DNA from 3 places in the Photobacterium japonica genome. Region 1 is predicted to be linked to each of the others. Evidence: predicted binding sites of a transcription regulator. Region 1 holds the regulator's gene; each other region holds the start of a gene.
What was found. Region 1 encodes CRP, which controls carbon source genes, mostly activating them, when cyclic AMP is high. Its sites were predicted from a motif close to TGTGANNNNNNTCACA; they were not measured.
Positions count from the first base shown of each region.

Region 2: udp (uridine phosphorylase) is a predicted target of CRP. The motif match lies at 6,234-6,249, and genes of this name have one in related genera.
Region 3: deoD (purine-nucleoside phosphorylase) is a predicted target of CRP. The motif match lies at 3,488-3,503, and genes of this name have one in related genera.

Region 1 is NZ_JAKJSN010000007.1:194,035-201,661, forward strand. Features, by position in the region: gene astA (arginine N-succinyltransferase) at 1-408, shown strand, start outside; gene astD (succinylglutamate-semialdehyde dehydrogenase) at 420-1,904, shown strand; gene L4C36_RS01425 (DUF1338 domain-containing protein) at 1,941-2,759, shown strand; gene L4C36_RS01430 (hypothetical protein) at 2,836-3,024, opposite strand; gene crp (cAMP-activated global transcriptional regulator CRP) at 3,202-3,834, opposite strand; gene L4C36_RS01440 (OsmC family protein) at 4,108-4,512, shown strand; gene L4C36_RS01445 (phosphoribulokinase) at 4,834-5,703, opposite strand; gene L4C36_RS01450 (YheU family protein) at 5,857-6,078, opposite strand; gene L4C36_RS01455 (hydrolase) at 6,130-7,110, opposite strand; gene L4C36_RS01460 (TIGR02444 family protein) at 7,219-7,627, opposite strand, start outside.
Region 2 is NZ_JAKJSN010000013.1:104,269-111,895, reverse strand. Features, by position in the region: gene L4C36_RS05565 (hypothetical protein) at 1-99, opposite strand, end outside; gene speG (spermidine N1-acetyltransferase) at 402-932, opposite strand; gene L4C36_RS05555 (biotin/lipoyl-containing protein) at 1,161-2,030, opposite strand; gene L4C36_RS05550 (hypothetical protein) at 2,105-3,520, opposite strand; gene L4C36_RS05545 (Card1-like endonuclease domain-containing protein) at 4,073-5,248, shown strand; gene udp (uridine phosphorylase) at 5,372-6,133, opposite strand; gene L4C36_RS05535 (LysE family translocator) at 6,494-7,114, shown strand; gene L4C36_RS05530 (4Fe-4S dicluster domain-containing protein) at 7,473-7,627, shown strand, end outside.
Region 3 is NZ_JAKJSN010000072.1:5,094-12,720, reverse strand. Features, by position in the region: gene L4C36_RS20990 (hypothetical protein) at 11-799, opposite strand; gene L4C36_RS20985 (porin family protein) at 1,027-1,545, opposite strand; gene L4C36_RS20980 (amidohydrolase family protein) at 1,769-3,223, shown strand; gene deoD (purine-nucleoside phosphorylase) at 3,654-4,364, shown strand; gene L4C36_RS20970 (lactate dehydrogenase) at 4,688-6,181, shown strand; gene L4C36_RS20965 (hybrid sensor histidine kinase/response regulator) at 6,435-7,627, shown strand, end outside.

The DNA.
Region 1 (7,627 bases):
GATTTGATGCCTAAGCTGCCGATTTACGTCAATTTGCTCAGCCCAGAAGCGCAGGCGGTGATCGGGGAAGTCCATGACAATACCCGCCCGGCGTTGCGTTTGTTGGAGAAAGAAGGCTTTAGCTGTCGCGGCTATGTCGACATCTTTGACGCTGGCCCGACCGTTGAATGCGAACTGCGCAATATTGAATCGGTACGCCATTCACAACAGTGTCAGGTGGTGATTGGTGACCCTCAACACGGAAAAGATTGCGTGATCAGCAATACTTCGTTTACTGGGTTTCGGGCCGTGGTGGGGCCGGTGTCTATCGCTGGGCCGGAAGCGGGCGCGCAAGCCGTGATCCGTGCCGACATGGCCGCCGCGTTGCAGGTAAAGCAAGGCGATCCGATCCGTTTGATTGTTCAATAAGGAGACGTGTTATGACGCAATGGATAGCAGGACATTGGCTCGCAGGCGAAGGCGAAGCCATGGTGTCGCTGAACCCGTTTACCGAGCAACCGGTCTGGCAAGGCCACGCGGCGACGCCAGCCCAAGTGGAAGCGGCGGTGGCCAGTGCCCGCGATGCCTTGCTGGCGTGGCGCCATACGTCATTGTCGGACAGGCAGGCGTGGGTAGAGCGTTTTGCCCAGCTGGTTGAAGCCAACAAAGAAACGCTCGCCACCGTGATTGCAGAGGAAACCGGTAAGCCGTTGTGGGAAAGCCGCACCGAGGTGGGCGCCATGGTCGGTAAGATTGCGATTTCATTGCGTGCCTATCACGAGCGTACTGGCGAAAAACAGAAGGCGATAGGCACAACACAGGCGGTGCTGCGGCATCGCCCCTTAGGGGTGATGGCGGTCTTTGGCCCCTATAATTTCCCAGGCCATTTGCCGAACGGCCACATTGTGCCTGCGTTGTTAGCGGGCAATACCGTGGTCTTTAAACCTTCAGAGCAGACGCCCAAGGTCGCGGAAATCACGATGACATTGTGGCAGCAAGCAGGATTGCCGGATGGGGTGATCAATTTGGTGCAAGGCGGACGGGCAACAGGAGAAGCTTTGGCGCAGTCATCCGGCATTGATGGGCTGTTGTTTACCGGCAGTGCACACACGGGTCACCTGCTGCACCGTCAGTTTGCCGGTCACCCAGAGAAAATGTTGGCACTGGAAATGGGCGGCAATAACCCCTTGGTGGTGTCACCGCACTATGGCGACTTGGACGCCACTGTCTACACTATTATTCAGTCGGCGTTTTTAAGTGCCGGTCAACGTTGTACCTGTGCACGCCGATTGTATGTGCCGCGTGGAGAGGAAGGGGAGCAGTTGGTGGCGCGTTTAGTAACGTTAACGCAGCAGCTGCATATCGATGGGCCTTTTGCGTCCCCAGCGCCGTTTATGGGGCCACAAATATCCGTGGCCGCCGCCGATCGTATCGTGCAAGCCGAAGCGGACTTAGTGGCATTAGGGGGAAACAGCCTGCTAACCGCCACGCGCGGGCAAGGGGCGATCGTGACGCCTGCGATCATCGATGTGACTGCCGTCGTGGCGCTGCCGGATGAAGAGTATTTTGGTCCCTTGTTGCAGGTCGTGCGTTATGACACGTTGGCAGACGCCGTGACGTTGGCCAATGCCACCCGCTTTGGGTTATCCGCCGGGTTGATCTCGACCGACGATCCGGAATGGGCGTATTTTCTCGATCATATTCGCGCTGGGATCGTGAACCGTAACCGACCGTTGACCGGTGCCAGTGGCGATGCACCGTTCGGTGGGCCGGGGGCATCGGGTAACTTACGCCCGAGTGCGTATTATGCTGCCGATTACTGTGCCTATCCCATGGCATCGATGGAAGGGGCGCACCCCGAGTTGCCCGCCCAGCCGATCCCTGGCATGGGGAGCGACCTAAACCGCGAAATAGACAGCGAATAGACAGCGAGTGATGTCACCTTGTGAGGAGGGGATGAGATGGAACGGGTAGTGCAATTGTTTGATAATTTGTGGCAAGACTATGTGCAGCGGTTATGCCCGTCGGCGCAAGAGGTACATGACTTGCTGACGGAAGAAGAGCCGCTGCACAATGATCACATCGCATTGCGGACGTTTAATTTACCCAAAGTCGGGTTAGACCGACTTGCCGCGCCCTTCATTGCGATCGGGTATAAGCCGATGGGGAAATACCATTTTGACGGGAAAAAGCTCTATGCCGAGCATTTTGAGCACCCTAATCCCCTTGCGCCGAAAGTGTTCATCAGTGAATTGATGGTGGGGCAATTCAGTGCTTTGTTCCAAGAAACCGTACGGGATTTGATTGAGCAGGTGCCGGAATCGGTGATGCGGGATCCGTCGTTCTTGTTTGGTGGGCGAGTTTGGGATTTGGACTACGCCACCTATGAGTTGCTGTATGCGGAAAGCGAATATGCGGGGTGGTTGGCCGCACACGGCTTTGGCGCGAACCATTTTACTGTCAGCATTAATCACCTTGAACAATTTACTGAGGTGGCAGAAGTGAACCATCTGCTGCAACACAATGGGTTTACTATTAATGCGTCAGGCGGTGAAGTGAAAGGGTCGCCTGCGGTGATGCTGGAGCAGTCAGCGACCTTGGCCGATCAGGTCGATGTAGGCTTTATCGATGGGGTATACACCATTCCCGGTGGCTTTTATGAGTTTGCCAAACGTTATCCGACCGCTGAGGGCGAAGCGTTGTATTCGGGGTTTGTGGAAGCGTCAGCCGATAAGATCTTCGAAAGCACTGATGTGCCTGTGATGGCCAGAGAGCCGTAGCCATACGAGAAATATAGCACCCCGCGCCATCCCTGTTCGATAGCGAGTTCATTACACGGTGCGGTGGTCGCCGTATTTACAGGTGGCGGCTGTCGAGGGGGGAAATCTCTAACCCAGGACGCGCGGTACCATAACGGGGAAGCTCCTGTTGTTCCAAGAAAGATCGTCCATCACTAAACCCGGTGAGCTCTACCGTTGTCGGCAGTGGGAAGGTGGTGCCAGCTGAGAGTGTGGTGTGATGCTGGGAGAAACGTTCAATGTCCATTGCGTGTATTTCCATCCATAGAAATCAGAGTGCCTTGATATGCATAATGTAGCATCAAGTGTGGACGTGGCAAACAAGGAAAAGAGTGAGCTCGCTAACAAATATGCTCTGTGGCGATACATTAAGCCAAAAAAAAGCCGCACATGGCGGCTTTTTTTATAGGTGTGATCCGTACGTTTAGCGCGTACCGTACACCACAATCGTTTTACCGTGAGCAGAAATCAGGTTTTGCTCTTCCAGCATCTTCAAGATACGGCCAACGGTTTCACGAGAACAACCGACGATCTGACCAATTTCCTGGCGGGTGATCTTGATCTGCATGCCGTCTGGGTGCGTCATTGCATCTGGCTGTTTCGCCAAGTTCAGCAATGTTTGCGCGATGCGGCCGGTTACGTCCAAGAACGCAAGGTCGCCCACTTTCTGGCTTGTCACTTGTAGGCGACTTGCCATCTGTGCAGACAGACGCATCAAAATGTCTGGATTGACTTGGATCAGCTGACGGAATTTCTTGAATGAAATCTCAGCCACTTCACAAGGGGTCTTTGCACGTACCCATGCGGTACGCTCTTGGCCTTCTTCAAACAGACCTAGCTCACCAATGAAGTCACCTTGGTTTAGGTAAGACAGGATCATTTCCTTGCCTTCTTCATCCTTGATGAGAACAGCAACAGAACCTTTAACGATGTAATAGAGCGTTTCAGCTTTTTCACCCGCATGAATCAACGTGCTTTTTGACGGGTACTTATGAATGTGGCAATGGGAAAGAAACCACTCTAAAGTTGGATCTGTTTGAGGTTTACCTGGAACCATATTACTAACTTCCTCTGCGTTTGTTGCCCAACAACGACGTCCCTATACGTTTGAGGCCGGGCCTAACAATAATGTAGTTCGCCGTTTAGGATATTCAGTCAACGGCAAGGCTGCAAGCTGACCTGAATAATTAGTTCAGAGTTTATCTTTTTTCGGCACGCTTTTCTTGATATTGATCTATCGGGCGCGGCCATTTTATACCCATAAGTGTGCACATGATCACACGGTTGTTAGATAGTGCCCAAATCCCTCAAAAGTAGTAAGGAGAATGCAATGCAATCACGCGTTAAATGGGTAGAAGGGATGACCTTCTTAGGCCAGTCAAATTCAGGTCATAGTGTGGTGATGGACGGCAATGGTGGCGAAAAAGCTCCCAGCCCGATGGAGCTGGTTTTGATGGCAGCAGGGGGATGCAGTTCGGTGGATGTGGTGAGCGGGTTAACGTCTGCGGGCCAGCCGATCACCGCCTGTGAAGCGCAGATCAAAGCGGTACGTCGTGAGCAAGCGCCGCGTTTATTTACCTCGGCCAATCTGCATTTTGTGGTGACTGGCCACGGGTTGGATGAAACCTTGGTGGCAAAAACCGTGGCGGATTCGTTAGAGAAATACTGCTCAGTGTGTTTGATGTTGGGTGAAGGCGTAGAAATGACTCACTCGTACGAGATCATTGAAGCGTAAGACAGAAAGAAGGGACGAGGGGCGAGTAAGTGCGGAAAAGCAAGGGTGGTCGAGAGCGGTCCTTGGGCCCTAAGGCCCTATGGTAAGAGCGAGAACTGAAGTACTTGAATCTTGAATGAGAAGCGGTATTTTGACCACAGGACCACAGGACCACAGGACCACAGGACCACAGGACCACAGGACCACAGGACCACAGGACCACAGGACCACAGTCGCTCTTACTCGTCACTCGCTACTCGAAAACTCGTCTCTTGTTGCTTTTGCTCTGACTCGACACTCGTCCCTATAAACGCGCAAACTTGTTCTTCGTCCCTGCTTTTCCTACCCAATCTTCCCGGTATCTATCAACTGTTGGATCAAGGGGCGCATGATCAGCTCCATCGCAAAACTCATCTTGCCGCCGGGCACGACTAACGTGTTATGGCGTGACATGAAGGAGCCTTGGATCATCGACAGCAGATAAGGGAAATCGACCTTCTTGATCCCACGAAAGCGGATCACCACAAAACTCTCATCCAAACTGGGGATGGCTTTTGCGCTCAATGGGTTAGAGGTGTCTACCGTCGGCACGCGCTGAAAGTTAATGTGGGTGCGAGAAAACTGAGGGGTGATGTAATTGAGGTAGTCATCCATTGAGCGAACAATCGATTCCATTACCGCCTCACGCGAATGACCCCGATCGCGGGTATCGCGGACGATCTTTTGGATCCACTCCAAGTTCACGATCGGCACCATGCCTATCAATAAGTCGACATGCTGTGCCGCATTGGTGTCACCGTCGACCACCCCGCCATGTAACCCTTCATAAAACAACACATCGGTATTTTCTGGCAATGACTGCCACGGGGTGAACGTACCGGGCATCAAGTTATAAGGCACGGCTTCATCGAAGGTATGCAGATAACGGCGGTATTGGCCGCTACCATCCAGGCCGTATTGGCGGAAAAAATCGGCCAGTAGCGGGAAGTCATTGGCTTGCGGGCCAAAGTAGCTGATATGGCGACCTTGCTCTTTGGCTTTGCGGATCTCGACATCCATCTCGGGGCGGGTGAAGCGGTGAAAGCTGTCCCCCTCCAGCCAAGCGGCATTGATGTTCATCATATTGAACATTTTACGAAACGCTTCGGAGGTGGTGGAGGTGCCGGCCCCCGACGATCCCGTGACGGCTATGATCGGATGTTTTGCTGACATGACAAACCCTGTCGTTAACATTAACGGAAAGAGTTATTAACAGGCTGGCAGGATAATAGCAAGTTAGATTGTCAAAAATGCTGGTGGGCTAACCGAACCAGCATCCTTGAGGCGGGCATCACAATCTTGCATATCGATGCGAAGGGGGCGGGATCAGGCGCGGCCTAAATCGCGGCGCAGTTTGATGTCGACCGTTTCGTGCAATTCCGAAAAGAAAATCACCGCCTCGCCACTTTCGAGTTGCTGACGGACATGCTGCACTTTACTGGCCATGCTGAGCTCCTGTTCACCGTAATCGGTGCCTTCGCGCAGCACAAAATGCTCGATCAGGTTGGTCAGGGTCTCTGGATCAATGTCTTGCCAAGAAATAATCATGGGTGTGGTCATCATGGTTGAACAGAATTCCTTATTATATTGGCAATGTTGTCACTTGTAGAGGGCTTGCAGTTGCTGCAGGAACCATGCGGGTACCGTGTGTTCCAACCAAAAGACCGGTTGACGCCAGTGGCCGGTGACAAACCCGACGTGGCCGCCATGGTCAGACAGGTGGTAATCAATGTGCGGCGGTAGCGGCTGTTGCGGGATCACGGCCTCGGTCATGAATGGGTCGTCTTTGGCATGGATGATCCGCAGCGGGGTGGTAATGCGCTCGAGTTTGGATAAGCCGCTGCACCGTTGGTAATAGTCATCGGCATTGGCAAACCCGTTGAGGGGAGCGGTAATGTGTTCGTCAAATTGCCATAAAGTGCGAATACGCTGCGCGGCATGGGTATCGAGCGGCATAGCCAGCGGGTGCGCCTGAATCTTTTGGTCGAGATTACGCTTCATCGAACTCACGAGGTAGCGTTGGTAAACTTGGGAAAAACCTTGCTGGATACGGCTTGAGCAGGCCGCCAAATCGAGCGGCGGAGAGATCACTTGGGCGGCGAGCAGATCAGCGTCGTGCTGGGTTTCTGCCAGATAATTGACCAACATGTTCCCCCCCAGTGAAACACCGACTGCCATAAACGGTTGCGTCGGCAGGTGTTGACGTAGCCAGTGCAAAAAGAAACGGGCATCACCGGTTTCCCCTGAGTGGTAGCTGCGAGGCAGGCGATTCATTTCACCGCTGCATCCGCGAAAGTGCATCATCACCCCGAGCCAGCCTTGCGCCTTTGCGGCATGCAGCAGGCCATTGGCATAAGGGCTGTTAAAGCTGCCTTCTAGGCCGTGGAACAGGATCATCACCGGTTGGTCTGGGGCGCACTGTTCAGGCGGGGCGGTCCAGGCTAAATCAAGGAAATCGCCATCGGGGGTATCAATGCGTTGGGTGATCGGTTCAAACAGTGGTTGGCGGCGAAGAAAGCGCGGTAGCAAGGTTTGCAGATGGGCATTGCGTAAGCCGTGCGCCGGGATGAACGGTTGCATGATGACTCCTGATAAGCACGCCTTGTCGGACATATAAAGCCGTTAAGGAAGAAAAGTGCAGAAAGCATAACGCCGGGATCGGGAGGTCGTCCAGTGAAAGGGTGCGGGTTAGTCAGTGGTGTGACCTTGTAATTGTCGGTACAGGACGGTGGGGACATGACAGTGCTGGCAATAGGCGAGCAGGTTATGTGGTTGGATCGCGGGGCGCAGGGGCAAGGTTTGGCACTGCTGAATTAAGTCGGTCTGTTGCTGGCGTTCATGCTGCAATTCTTCGGCAAGCAGCGCTTGATAGGTCGAGGTAGAGAGATGGGCTTTTTGTACGCGGCGTTGGGCACGAAAACGTTGCAGTGAAGGATCACTGTGTGCGAGCGTGGTCAGCAGTGCTGTCAGCTCTTGGGGAGGAAGAGAGAATGACTGCGTATCAAGCCAATGCAGTAACAGGGCAAGGTTAACGTTGCCCTGATACTGATCTTGGAACTGCAAGCAGGCGGCTTCAACCCCCGCTTGACGGTAGTGG
Region 2 (7,627 bases), on a different contig from region 1:
GGTCGTCGTCCCTGAACCATTCGCGCTGCTATCACCATCTCCGCCGCCGCATCCGAGTAAAAATAACGTCGACACTAATCCTATTGAATATGCTTTCATTTGTTCTCTTTCATCCTTGTGATCATTTCATCGCTATTGGATTCACTGTTCTCGTTTTATAAATCCAACATGGCACCCATGCCATCAAGGAGACTACACAACTCCCCCATCACTATCGAAAAAGAAGGATGCAAACATGAATCTGCTCGCAATTGCTGCAAATAGAGTGTGCCACAAGATACAAACTTGTCCGGAACGCGGCGCTCTCGCATGACAATAATAAAAAAGCGCGCTCTGAGGGTAGCCTCAGGGCGCGCTTTTTTGTGTCTGTACTTTAGCTTAACGAATGGGAACCGTTAATCTCACTGTGCTTTCTTGCGAGACGCTAAATAGTCTTCTTGCAGAATGTACATACGCTTGATGTCGCAATATTCGCCGTTAACGAAGATCTCTTTCACCAAATGGCCTTCTTCAATAAAGCCACAGTCTTCATACAAATGAACGGCTTTTTCATTACTTACCGTCACGTGCAAGTACACCTTGTGCAGGTTCAAGATAGTAAAGGCATAGTTCAACGCTTTGTTGATCAACACACGCGCATAGCCGCAACCTTGGTAGTCAGGGGCGATGATGATTTGGAATTCCGCATTGCGGTGAATCGTATTGATTTCTACCAATTCCACCAAACCAATCGGCTGGTTGTCGATATTTTCTGCAATAAATCGGCGCTCATTGCTATCGTGAATGTGCTTGCGGAACAACTCTTCCAGTTCATAGAAGGATTCATACGGCTCTTCAAACCAGTAGGCCATGATCGAACGGTTGTTGTTCAGCTGGTGAATAAAACGAAGGTCAGTTTGCTCAAGCGCACGTAGTCGGATTGCATTATCCATGTTACTTTCCATTAACAAATAAAAATAATGTAAACAGCATAAAATTCAGCCCCTTATGCTGCGATTGAGAAGATATCACCATTGCGTGTAGTGAGAAACATTTATTTTACGTAAACGTCACAATAATCGACCACAGTTAATACGATTGGTTTCAGAGAGCATGCAAAAGCGTACCTTGATGTACGCTTTTGTGTTTAGCTCTTTATTTATAAACGACAATTTCACGCTTTATCCCAATGAATACAGCAACGCGTTATCTTCGATTTCATCCCCTACATTCACAAAAATTTTGCCTATCAATCCTGACTGTTGAGCTTTGATTTCAAACTCTACCGCCACTTTATTTGTCTCTATATCCATAATCATGATGACGTCGTTGACATTGACTCTAGAGTGACTTTTTTTAACAACCTCAGAGACTGTACACGTGAGGATTTGATCTACATGCAAGTTGGACTCTTTTTTCAGAGATGCTTGATCGAAAAACACCTCTTTTACCGCTGGCTTCACATCAACTAATTTTAAAAGATGCTCACTCTTCCCATTTACAAAATCAGACAGTGCTACCCACGGAACATCAGGCTGACTCAATAATGTCTGCTTTAGCTGATTAAGAATTTCTAACCTTAACACTTTTTCTTCTCGTGCTAATACCAACCTAACTCTCTCTGAATCGGCACTCAGCGTCAGAGCAACCAAACAGATTGAACTCGATTGTATCCAAGGCAAAAACCATTGCTGTTTTTTTTCATTCAATCTCGTCAGCGCATACTTGGATAATGGCAACAAGCTGGCTAATGTTGTTTCAATAAGCGCTTTATTTTCTAGCTCAATGGCTAATTTCATCACTTCGATGGTTGAACTGATTCTTTCTAATTGTTCAACTTCAATTTTATCAATAACCCTATCGGTTTGGCCTTCTATATGCTCAACTAAGAGCGCTGAAGACGTTTTAATTGCAGTGATGAGATTCGCCTGTGCCATCATGGCATCTTCATGATGGCGTTCATTGATCTCTCTGTTCTTGTCATCACTTTCACGCATATACGAAAGTATATCTGAAGCTAAATCCAACCCTTTTGTTATCGTATCTAACAATGTCTTTCTCTCTATATTTCGATGTTCTATACCCAAGTTCTCTGACTCGCCCCTGCACAACATTAATGCGCAAATTACCCTTTTTCAGGGTACGTCTGCAGCATCATCACACTCAATTGGTCGGTTTTCTTTTGCGTCTGTTCACCGTTTTCGAGGTTCAGGTAATACTCGGTAAATTGCCCGTTTTCATCACGCATAGAATAGAACATCACTTCGTGATCACTCACCACGACAAAACGCTCGGTGGCATCTAACGTGGTGCCTGCGTCTGCGGTGACTGGACTATCAAACTGCTTGGTTTCGGTATCAAAACGGAAAATTTGAGGATGTGCTTCCGGATCATTTCCTGCGTAAGCGGAGTTAATACAAAATAGGGCGTTTTCCCCCGCCATCACTGAAAAAGCATGATCGACACGGTGCTCCTTCACTACCTCTTCAAATTCTTTGGCTTCATTATTGAATGCCGTAACCTGACAATAGCTGTTCATGGTGTAGTTATCACGCTTAACCGCCCAGCCGTTAATGTCTGGCATAAACTCTGTACCCGCAGTATCTTTCCATGCGGATTCCGTTAACGTAACGTTGCCATCTACCAGCGTGACGACAAAGGTTTTGCCATGGTTGATCTGTTTAATAAAAAACGTATCTTGATGTTCAAACAGCGTGGTGAATGCCCACTCGCCACCTTCCAGAGGCAACACAGACTGCTGCTGCGTAGTTTTATCCACCCAGACCAAACGCGGATTAATAATACTGCCCCCTGTGCCAATATCATCACGCAGAGCCAAAATATCCCCGTGGCTGTTTGCCATGCTGTAACCCGAATCCCCCTCTAAGGTGATACCGCGCAATACCATCGCATCGCCTTCTACCTCTGCGGTCAGCAATTGATACGGTGAACCATGTTTAGGTTTCAAGTAAATACGTTCGGGATCCGCAGCCATCGCGGTGTGGGAAGTATGGGTGTACCACACTTCTTTTTCTGCTTGCATATCAACGTAGGTCGGTTTGCCGTTTTCAAGCAGCGAATACAAAGTTCCAGTGCGTTTATCTAGGATCAGGGTGTATTTCCCTGTTGCGGTGGCATCACCATACGCCACGCTGACTTGATCAAAGTTAATGGCAGAAAAGTTAGGATTGATATCGACAATGCGTTCAATCATCAAGGTTGGCATGGTCACGACATCATCGGTACTCGCCTCTTCCCCCGTGAAATGCACCGATCCCACTTCATTCGTCGTTGCATTACGGTAGACGTAGCGGCTGGCCTGATCATCCGGCAATACTGCACTGTTCGCGCTCATGGCACGGCTTGCCACTGAATGCGAGCGATCTTGCAGGGTCTGAAACCCCGCGACGGGAACCGTCATGGATTTCACAGTAACAGCCCCTGTGGCTGACGAATCATTACCGCCACCGCCGCACCCCGTCAATCCCATCACACTGATTACCCCCAAAGAGACGGACAATGCCAATGCAGACTTTTTCATCAAACAACCTTCTTCATTTTATCGCTACCACTGATTAAGGTTGCTTAATAACGGAATTTTGCCGCGACAACATAGAGGGATATCAAATTATTGATTACTCAATGAAATGAATAAAACCATATTGATACCTTTATCACATTAACCACAATGCAAACGACCTGTTAACCTGAAAATCAATACACAATCTCCACCCTGATACCCCGCCCACTTTTTCACCATTCTGACCCACTTCTGCCGCCTATCTGGCTCTCAACGGTGATTTCCACCAAGAAAATTGAACTAAATCACAGTTTGGGTTACTCATTGATATACGGTGCATTTTACACAAGCGGATTTCAACGTGTTCGATGCACAAGCCTGACATGCGGCAGACATTCAGCGCATAAAAATCAATTACATTGAAGACGTGCTTGAAAACTGGACATGCAATCCATATATATTAATGAAGATGAATAATAGCGAACATTGCCGCCCTACGTGCACGCGCCCCCAACTTTATATACCATCCTATTGAGAGCCGGCACGCGTTGCATTGAACGCTGAAGGATAATTATGATTACTCACGTTGGCATTATCGATCAGGATCCTGTAAGACTGATCACCCCCCTTCTTGATCACGGCATTCCTGCCGACAAGATGATTTTCATTGGTACGGAATCACAACGCGATCAATACGAACGCTTAGCCTCCATTCTGACACCACGTAACATCGCGGCAGAATTTTGCATTATTCCTGACTCTATCAACATTACCGGCATCCGCGCTCGCATTGTCGAACTCGCTGAAACCTTAAAAGCTGAAGGCACCGAAGTATGGTTTAACGCCAGTTGCGGCCTGCGTCACCGTCTGCTTTCTGCCTATGAAGTGTTCCGCACCTATCACTGGCCTATTTATGTCATTGAACCTTTCAGTGATGAGATGTGCTGGTTATACCCTGCTGGTCGCCCACAACAGCAAGTGGAAGATCGCATTCAATTGACCGACTACCTGACCATTTTTGGGGCCCGCAGCGAGCTACCTGAAAACTTGGTCCCTGAAGCCCTCAATGATCAACTGTGGGAACTGGGCCAACGCTGGGCGGGTTCCGCATTAGAGCTAGGCCCTGGCCTTGCCACCTTAAACTATCTGGCAACCACCTGTCGTAAAGAGCAGCGTTTGGATGTCGAGCTAAGTGAAAAGCAGCAAGGCTATAAAGAGCTGAACACCCTGCTGACTGATTTGGAAGAAACCGGTCTGGCGACCTACCACGATGGCATTTTGACCTTTAAGCATGAAGAAGCGCGCCGTTTTGCCAACGGGGAATGGTTAGAGAACTTAGTACACAGTACGGTGCGTGCGATTCAGAACGATTTACCGACCATTCAAGACCACTCACTGGGCGTGCAGGTTTACCGTAAAATTGGTGAGCGTGAAGTGCGTAACGAGCTGGATGTGGCAACCGTGGTGAATAACAAGCTGCACATCATTGAATGTAAGACCAAAGGCATGCGTGATGACGGCGATGACACGCTGTACAAGCTGGAATCACTGCGCGATCTATTGGGTGGCCTGCAAGCCCGTGCGATGCTGGTGAGCTTCCGTCCGTTGCGTCATCATGATTTGGTGCGTGCACAAGATTTGGGCTTGGCGATCATCGGTCCTGAGCAATTAGGTGATTTGCAAACACACCTGCACAGCTGGTTCAAAGATGCAGGCGGCCAAGCGCACAAAATCATGAGTGATTGCTAGTCGTCAGTAACCTGACGCATTCATCTAGTAGACATACAAAAGCAGTAAAAACACAAAAGCCAGCGTATTTACGCTGGCTTTTTTATCATTCATTCACATCACACGGATGTGCTAAGTGTTCATTTATACGAGGCGACGTGCCGCTTCAACAACAATCTTGATTGAGCGGGTTTCCGCTTGCTTCAATGTCTCGTGATCTGGGGTTTCTTTTTGCGTACGGTTGATGATCACACCCGCCACACAACCCGCGCGCAAACCTGAGCTTGCACACATGGTCAACAAGGTCGCTGATTCCATTTCAAAGTTCAGTACGCCCATGTCCTGCCACTCTTTCATCGAGCCTTGGAAGCGGCGAACCACACGGCCAGAGAATGTGTCGTAACGCTCTTGACCTGGGTAGAAGGTGTCGCTTGATGCCGTTACACCTGTGTGTACGGTCGCGCCTTCTGCATCACACGCAGCTTTCATCGCAGTGGCAACGGTAAAGTCAGCCACGGCTGGGAATTCCATTGGGGCAAAGTGCAAGCTAGCACCGTCAAGGCGCACAGAACCCGTGGTCACAATCATTTCACCCACATTGATATTTGGCTGAATCGCGCCTGTGGTACCAACACGCAAGAAAGTATGTACGCCTAACTGTGCTAATTCTTCTACCGCGATAGACGTTGATGGGCCACCGATACCGGTTGAACACACAACCACAGATTTCCCATCCAGTTTGGCACGATAAACGGTGTACTCTCGTGAGCTCGAAAGGAACTCAGGGTTATCCATCAAGTTCGCGATTTTCTCTACGCGAGCGGGATCGCCCGGAATAATCGCTAATTCAGCACCATTCAGATCAGCTTTATTTACGCCAAGGTGGAAAACTGCGTTGTCAGACATACTGGTATCCTTTTTCTTATTATTGCCGTCAATAGGGTGAATGAGGGTAACGGCTTCACAAAATCTCCCGATAACGATAGCCCATCACGCGCCCCCTTTGAGTGATTGTGATCACAGTTAGTGAAAATCATTGATTTTCATTTTTCATAATTAAGTGATTTACATCACAGCAAATCGATTGCTCTTGCCCTTTATCACAGATTTTTCGCCATTTTGATGATTTTTCACCCAGCAGCAAGAGGCCTTAATATCGGGTTTCTTATGCGCCACAATTGCCACATTTTTCTTGACTCCAACGCTATTCTCGCCAATTCTTCCGGCTCTTTTCTTCCTCTTCTTTTGGAGTGTGTACCCAACATGTTGGATTTTGCCTTACTGGCCGTTTTTATTCCGACCTTCTTCTTTGTTTCCGTCACACCAGGCATGTGTATGACCTTGGCGATGACCCTCGGCATGACCATTGGGGTACGACGTAGCTTACCGATGATGTGGGGTGAGTTGATTGGGGTGGGATTGGTCGCCATTTCCGCCGTGATTGGCGTAGCCGCTATCATGCTGAACTACCCTGCTATCTTCTTCTTCCTGAAATATGCAGGTGGCGCATACTTGTTCTGGCTGGGCATTCAAATGTGGCGCTCGCGCGGTAAACTGGCTATTCCCGATGACTTGGATGCCGAAGTCGACACCGCGCCAAGTGCATTAGCACTGCAGGGCTTTGTCACGGCGATTGCCAACCCGAAAGGCTGGGCGTTTATGATCTCGCTGCTGCCGCCTTTCATTAATACCCAAAAAGACATGGCCCCGCAGTTGGCGGTATTGGTGTCGATCATTTTGGTGACCGAGTTCCTTTGTTTGATCCTGTACGCCAGCGGTGGTCGCACCCTGCGTAAGTTTTTGCAGCAACGTGGCAATGTACAGCTACTGAACCGCATTGCGGGCTCCATGATGATGGGTGTGGGCGTATGGTTGGCGGCAGGTTAATCTTCTAACCACGCCAAATCGCCTCTCTGAGCTTTTTACGCTTAATTAAAAACATATATGGCCCTCTCGTTTGATTGGGCCATATTTCCCTCTCGTTTATTCCTCTCTCTGCTCTTCTTTTGGTTCTTCTTTCCTTTTTCTCCATGTCGCCCTCTCCACTAATCTCCCTAAAAAACCGTCCATCGACAGACCGTTCGTCTACAAAACCAGCAATAAGTAACATTCGCTCAACAAAAATGGCTTTTTTTATCGCTTTAAGGCGGAAATCTACCTTTTGACCACTAGGCGCATCGTTGACAATTTACTCATCACTGATTTTTGCTCTGTCCGAGCATAATGTTAACCATGGATGAGCGTGATGACCCACGAAAAACATGCGGCAACGCAAGACGTTGCAAATCCGTCACGACGGAATTTCCTGAAAATTGGCGGCGCGACCGCAGTGGCGGCGTCTGTTGCCGGTGCCATTGGTGCAGGCTTCCAACTAGGCCGCGATCCTGACAGCTATGTAGG
Region 3 (7,627 bases), on a different contig from region 1:
AAGCGAAAATCTAAAAACCCAGCAACCACTTAAACGTGATGAAAAAGCCGATCACCACCAGCATCACCAGCCCTACGCTCATGAAGGGACTTAGGGTGGCCGCACAAGGGTGGCGCAATGCCTCGGAGATAGACGGTTCATTCAAGTCGACGCTGTGTTGTTCTCGAATATGCGCATCGACATAATGGCGGACGGTTTCTATTGATTCCTCTACAGAGTCAATCACTTGTGCGCCCAACCATTTTTCTCTGTCCACCAGCTGCGCGGTGAGCACCGTACGGGGCGGGCTAAAGTAGCCGGTACGGCGATCGATCACGGAAATCGCCACCTGCGCCTCGTCGGTTTCACACCATACCCAACACGGTAAATAAATGCCGTCTAAATTAACTTGGCTGGGATAGGGAAAGGTCGGATCCGTCAGCATGCCCGTCAGTCGCTCCGATGCGGGGAGCACGAGATGCACTTGCTGCAAACACTGTGCTAACCAATGGGGAAAGTTATTCCGAAACGCCGTTTGCCGTAACGGGGCTAACCGTGCCGCCCCTCGCACGACATAATCCAGCACATGTGCGTCCACTTCGGATTTATCGGGCCAATGGCATTGGGCAATGTCTGCGTCTAACGCTAATTGCTGGCAAACAATGCCAGACGGGCTCACGATATTCACGGATTGACGCACACCCAACGGACACGCGTTCGCGGCAGGATAATATTCAATGTGCCAAGGCGCATTGGCCTCTTTATGGATGGCGCGGTCGACCTGTTCAACCGTGGACTGATAATGCTCATAGTTGGTCATCGGTCACCTCCAGACAGGCTTGGAATGGACATTTATTGTACAAACAATTCCACAAAGCAACCTTGATCAGATTCTGATTTTTCCGTCTTATTTGCGGACTAATGACCAATCAAGCCACTGACTAGCACCTATTCAGTGGGCATTAAGAGTCGGCAAGAGGCCCAACATGAAAAAGCCGCCTGAATGGCGGCTTTCATCGCAAAACGTCAAGATAGTCGACGAGCGACTTACAGACTCGCCCCCACCCCAAACAGGATGGAGTTATTGGTCACATCTCCCATATCACGGTACTCATACCCCAGTGAGAGATCAACAAACGGCAGTAAGGTAAACACAAACCCTGCCCCGCCCGTGAACCCCCACCCATCATCTGATGATCGCATGCCCGGGGTGTCGATATCATAGTCGTAATAGTTGGTTCCCACTTTGGCGTACACATTACCGATCACCAGTGGAATGTCCCCACGTAACGTTAAGGGAAACGCCGTGTAATCAATGTCATTTTTGGCTGATGACAAATCCGAGCTCACTTCCGCACGGCCTTGTACCAGTCCCGCATTCACACTGAACATATCATTAAAGTGGTACGCCGCATTCACGCCATATTCAAACCCGTAATCATCATTACCGTCATACTCAATACGCGCCGCACCGGCTGTGGCACCGAACGACAAGCCGAGCACATCAGCGGAAACCGGCAAACTGTACAGCAGTGCACATACCGTAACGCCCAGTATTTTTTTCATTGTGATCCCTCAAAAAAACATGCATCTGTTTTAACAGGTAGTGCGAGCGGCAGAAAATTACCAATAGGATGACTATTTTTCGTGTTCCGGCTCACTGCTTACTCAGCCACGTTACACGCTTTTCACGCGGTCGCGTCGTCCTTTCCCGCGAAACACGCCGCATCTACGTACTTAGGTATAAGCTTAAACACACTTGCTCCTTTCTTCAGAGAGGTCGCCTCTCATGTTTTATTGCTCTCAACATGCATTCAGCCATGCCTTTTCTCTGTGCATGATCCTTCTGCTTCTGACGACGGGCTGCGACCGCGCCCAAGACGCCGCCGCCGATACCATTTACATTAACGGCCATATACTCACCATGAGCCATCCGGTGCATGCTCGTGCCCTGTCGATTAAAGATGGCAAAGTCCAAGCCGTCGGTACACGCGCGGGGGTCATGCGCCACCATGGCGACAACACCCGCATCGTCGATCTACAAGGGAAAACCCTGATGCCCGGCTGGTATGCGGTGCACAGCCCCTTCATGGCAGTAGTCGAAGCTGTGGGTATCAAAGACGCGCAATACCGTTTTGCCCAAGCGGGTTACACCACTGTTGTCGAAAAACACGCCTCCATTGCAGCGCTTCAACAACTGCAAGCGGCCAACAAGCAACAGGTTTTATCGTTAGATATTCTCGCCCTCGTCCCGTATGCCACGTTTCAATCCACCTTGTCGCAACACACCCTGCCGCTGCCTTTTCGCCAAACCGGCGATCTCACCCCGAGTTCACTGAAACTGGCCGGTGTCACGCTCGCGCTGGACGGCAATATGCACACACAGACGGCATGGCTGGCGATCCCGTATGCCACCCAGCCACCGGATCGGCCGCCTCACTGGCAAGGCCAGCCTGCTATGCCTTATAGCCAATTTCGTCATGCTTACCAACTCGCCCTTGACCATAAGGTACAACTTTTTATCCATGCCATGGGGGACGCCGCCATTGATGCACTGATCCAAGCCAGTGATGATTTAGCCATCACGGTCGAACAGCAACAACGCACCGTGGTCATGACCTCGCGGTACATGCGGGTGAACCAACTTGATCAATATAAACGGCTCGGACTGCAAGCCTGCTTTGATTCGCGCCACCTCGTGAAACACGGTGACAGTGATATCACCTGGCTGGGGCAAGATCGGGCAGCGGCACAAAGTCCGTTACATACGGCCATGCTGCGCCATCTCGCCGTCACGAACCAATGCGAACGCTTTATTCGCCAAGGCACCGCCGATACCGACACAAGCAGTACAGACAATGCCAGCCATACCGACGATAGCGCGGCGACTGATGTCCCCGATGGCATGCTCTCAGTCTGGAGTGCCGTAAACCGTATGACAGAACAGGGGACAATAATGGGGGATGCTGAGCGTATCAGCGCCCTTCACGCCCTGAAAACGCTGACACGTCATGCCGCTTACCATTTCTTTGAGGAAAAATACAAAGGGCGCTTGGTACCCGGCATGCAAGCTGACATGGTGATCCTTTCCGCCAACCCACTCGATGTGCCGACGGGGGAGCTGCGTACCATTCAGGTGATTGAAACCATCAAAGCAGGGCGTACGTTGTACCCCTCGCCCTCGGGTACGGCCCCCGCCGACATCAAACATGTGCCCAGTTCGCCGTATCAATATTCGCCTTAAGCCTGGCTCTGTCGTTGGCAAAACATCCAACCTCAACAATGAAATGCATTACATCGCCGCACAAGGTAAACAGCGCGTTGCATAAGGCTGCCCGCTTGAACCAACGGCTAACCAACCACCGCAAGCCACTGATATGAAACAACTTAATAACCTACAACAGAAAACAACGACCCAAAACGCCTTGGCGCCGCGCAAACGATACCTCACTAACTTTCAACAGCATTGGTAATCACGGGAGGCGTTTTAGCAAAAAGCCCCATAAAATGTGACTAAGATCGCGAGAATTCCCCCACTGCTTGCTTACACTTTACCCATAAGAAAACGCCACCGCGCAGTGATTCTCTCGGTGGCCGAGCCCTTCGGCTCCTATTACACATTGGCTATTCAACCCCCATCGTCTGAGACGATCACAACTATGCTGGAGTAAACTATGGCTACCCCACACATCAATGCTGAACAGGGTGATTTTGCAGAAACCGTTCTGATGCCAGGTGACCCACTGCGTGCGAAATTCATTGCGGAAACCTACTTAGATGACGTCAAGCAAGTGTGTGACGTGCGTAATATGTTCGGCTATACCGGCCTGTACAAAGGCAAGCCCGTTTCAGTGATGGGCCACGGCATGGGGATCCCATCTTGTTCGATTTATGTTCATGAGCTGATCAAAGAGTTTGGGGTGAAGAACATCATCCGTATCGGCAGTTGTGGTGCCGTGCATGACGACGTCAAACTGATGGATGTCATTATCGCGATGGGGGCGTCAACCGACTCAAAAGTGAACCGTATTCGCTTTAACCAGCATGACTTTGCGGCGATTGCTGACTTTGGTTTGCTGGAAACTGCCGTCAATGAAGCGCGCGCCCAACAGGTACCGGTACGTGTCGGTAACGTGTTCTCGGCAGATTTGTTCTACAGCCCTGAAACGGACTTGTTCGACAAAATGGAACACCTTGGCATGCTGGGTGTGGATATGGAAGCGGCAGGGATCTACGGTGTCGCGGCAGAACTCGGGGCGAAAGCGCTGACCATTCTGACCGTCTCGGATCACATTAAGCGTGGCGAAAAACTCAGCGCGGAAGATCGTCAGATCTCCTTTGCGCAAATGATGAATGTGGCGCTGGAAACCGCCATTAAGCTGTAAATCTCGGGAAAGCCGACAGATTTACCGCACAATGTAGTGGCTATGTGTCGTTCCTTCGCTATCCCGCCGCTCAATATTTTGTAAAATGTGGCGTCTTACACAATTTGATGGATGTGTGTACCAATGACGGTACACTGACATCTCGCGACGATAGCGCAAGAACGAGACAAATAGCAGCTAACGGCACAAGGCCATGAATACGCCTTGTGCCACCCTCTTTCTTTTCGCAGAGCATTCTGGCAACACCTGGAATGTTAAGCGCTTGGCGTTGCGCCTGTACTGATACTGAACCTCCGTTTACTGCATACCGTTAGGCTAACACCATGAACACGCACACTCTCGCACCTGCGATTCCTTTGCTTCCGAAGCCGTATCACGGCCTACAGCTTAATCACTGCAAAACGGTCAGTTGTAAACACTTTGGCTCGCACCACCCCGAGCACTACGTGTTACAACGCAGCAATCCCGATAAACCCATTTTAGTCTGTCGCGAATGCGGCGCTTTTCCGCCGATCCTCAACAATCAAGATGTCGCGGATGAAGTACAACGCCTGACGCAGCATCAATACTCCGGCCTTTCAGCCTGCCGTCACGACGGGTGTCCTCATGCCGGGTTGCCCGTATTAACCCACCGCCACCTGTACCACGCCTTTGGTTTCAGTGGCGATCGGCAGCGTTACCGCTGTAAAAGCTGTCAGACCACCTTTGTTGACCGTTGGTCAGGCAACAACGCAAAGCTCACATTACAGCAAACCTTGTTGGCCTTGCTGTTTACTGGCCACGCGGTACGCGACATTTGTCGTCGCTTAGCGTTAAACCCCAAAACCTTTTACGAGCAAATTGAACAGATTGCCAGCCGCTGTCGGCATCAATTAGCGCTGTTTGATGCGCGCTTTTGTAAGCAAGCCGACCACCTGTCACTGGCCAGCGATTTACGCGCCCTGCAACCGGGTAGCCATAATGGTGTGCATTGGATTGCCAGCTGTGAAGCCCAATCAGGCTACGTGCTCGCGCAAGATGTGAATTACCAACGCGACGATCATGCGCCACAACATAGCCAGCATGATCCCTATACCCACGGCACGCGCTTTATGACCAGTCCACCGCCGGTGTCCGCCGCGGTTTGCGCCCCTGTCCATGAAACGCAAGGTTTATTGGCACGGGTAGACGCGACCTACCGTGATGTCCTTTCGCGCCCAAACTTAGAAGATCCGCTGTCGCGTCAGCCACACCTGCACATGCCGAAAAAGGGCTGTTTGATCCGGCCACAATACACGGTGTACGCCCACTACTTGCACCTGCAAGACATGCTGACAGACAACACGGCATTGGCCATTTTTATGCCGCAAGAGCCGTTATTACGATCCGCCTGTATTTCCGTTTTTCTGCCGCGCATTCAGGCCAATACGGTCGATCCGGTGTATGTGGAAACCGACCCGCTCTGGCAGCATGGCCAGGCGGCGGGCCGTATCGATATTGTATTAATGAGTTGGTGGCGCGACCGCTGGGCCTTTACCCGTCATGACGACATCGGCAAAGGCATCTGCCACCTCGGCGGCAAGAAAGACAACGCGGCTTACTGGCTACAAACGGCCAGTCACCATACGATTACCGATTACCAGCAGCGCTTTGAGGATCAATTTCACGCCTTAGTGCATGAACCACGACGAAAACTGCGACCAGCAGGCTTGCTGCCGTTATTGGACATCTATCGCGCTTGGCATAACTTGTGCCGACAAAACAAAGTTGGTGTCACGCCCGCCCAACAACTGGGGCTCGTGAGCCACCCTCTCACGCTCGCCGAGCTATTGCGCTAAACGCCGTTACTGCGCTAAGTATGGCGCCGTGAGACGCGACGGCACGCAGCATTGCCGGATGAAATGATGGCAAGATCGTATTTCTTTTTATGATCATGCCTTTTTCATTGATTATTCACCTCGATGTATACCACACTGCTACGAGTTATGCCCAAGTGCGCTTAAAACGGATTTTTAATCACCGTCACTTGGGTGGCGTTGCGCCAAACAAGGCAACGTCCATTTTGCAATCGGATGGCGAGGTACCTACGTAGTGCGGATAATCCCCAATAAAATCAAACCCATTTTACTCGGCAGTATGTTACTTATTGGTATTGTGCCCGCCGCGCTCTATAACAGCATTAGCAGTGATAAATTAGCCACCGTCGCCACCGAGCAAATCGCCGAAGGTTTACGACACCGTACCGAATTGGCCGCACACAGCTTAGATGGTGTGCTCGAACAACGTATGTTGAGTATCCACAAGCTCGCCAATTCTCCCGTGTTTCAACTGGCCCACGCACAAGCGTTAAGCCAAGGTAATTTCATGCCGGATTACCTGCGCGAATTGGTCAAAACCGATCCCGGCTTTAGCCGCATTGATGTGATTGAATACCAGCAGGGCGCGCTGCAACCCATCGCCAGTTCTGTCCCCTTTAATCTGCGCAGCTTTAACTATTATTTGGCACAAGATAGCCTGACCCCCTTGCTTGATGATCTCCCCTCGCTCATCAGCGGCAAACGCGACGTGTTATTCACCCCTCCCCAATTTGCGAATAACAAAGCCTTTGTGTATGTCATTAGCCCTGTCGCCCACGCCCATCAGGCCGATGATACCCGCGAACGGTTCCTGCTCATTAAATACCAATTGGACGAACTCAACAGCCAGCTGACCTTTTTAGGGGAGCGGATCAGCGATACCGATTACGTCATGCTGATCAACCCGCAAGGAGATGTGGTGTTGTCGGGCCGCCATCAAGGCCAACAGCTCAATGCCTTTACTGATTTTTCCCGTTTCTATACCCAAAACCCTGAGCTGATCACCCAGAAACCCGAAAAAGAAACCTTCGTTTTCACCCCAGAAGGCGAGTTAGTGCCCGCGACGGATACCACACCCAATCGTTCGCCACTGCTGAGCTACACCAACCGCCATGGCGCAGTGATGGTGGCGACCCTTGCGCCACTGACTTTTGAGCAAGTTGGTTTCCCCCAATGGACACTGGTGTCTGTCACGCAAAAAAATGCGGTCACCGCCACGCTGGATTATTTGCAGCAATGGTTCCTGACCGCCCTGTTCTTTACAGCCGGTATCGTAATCATTTTGTCGCTGATCCTGACGCGCCATATCACCGAACCGCTGGCCAACTTGTCGCGTTTTGCCGCTCAATTCAAACTGGGCAATTATGCCCGTAACAAGAGTTTCCGAGGCCCGCAAGAATTCCAGATGCTACACGATGCGCTCAATCA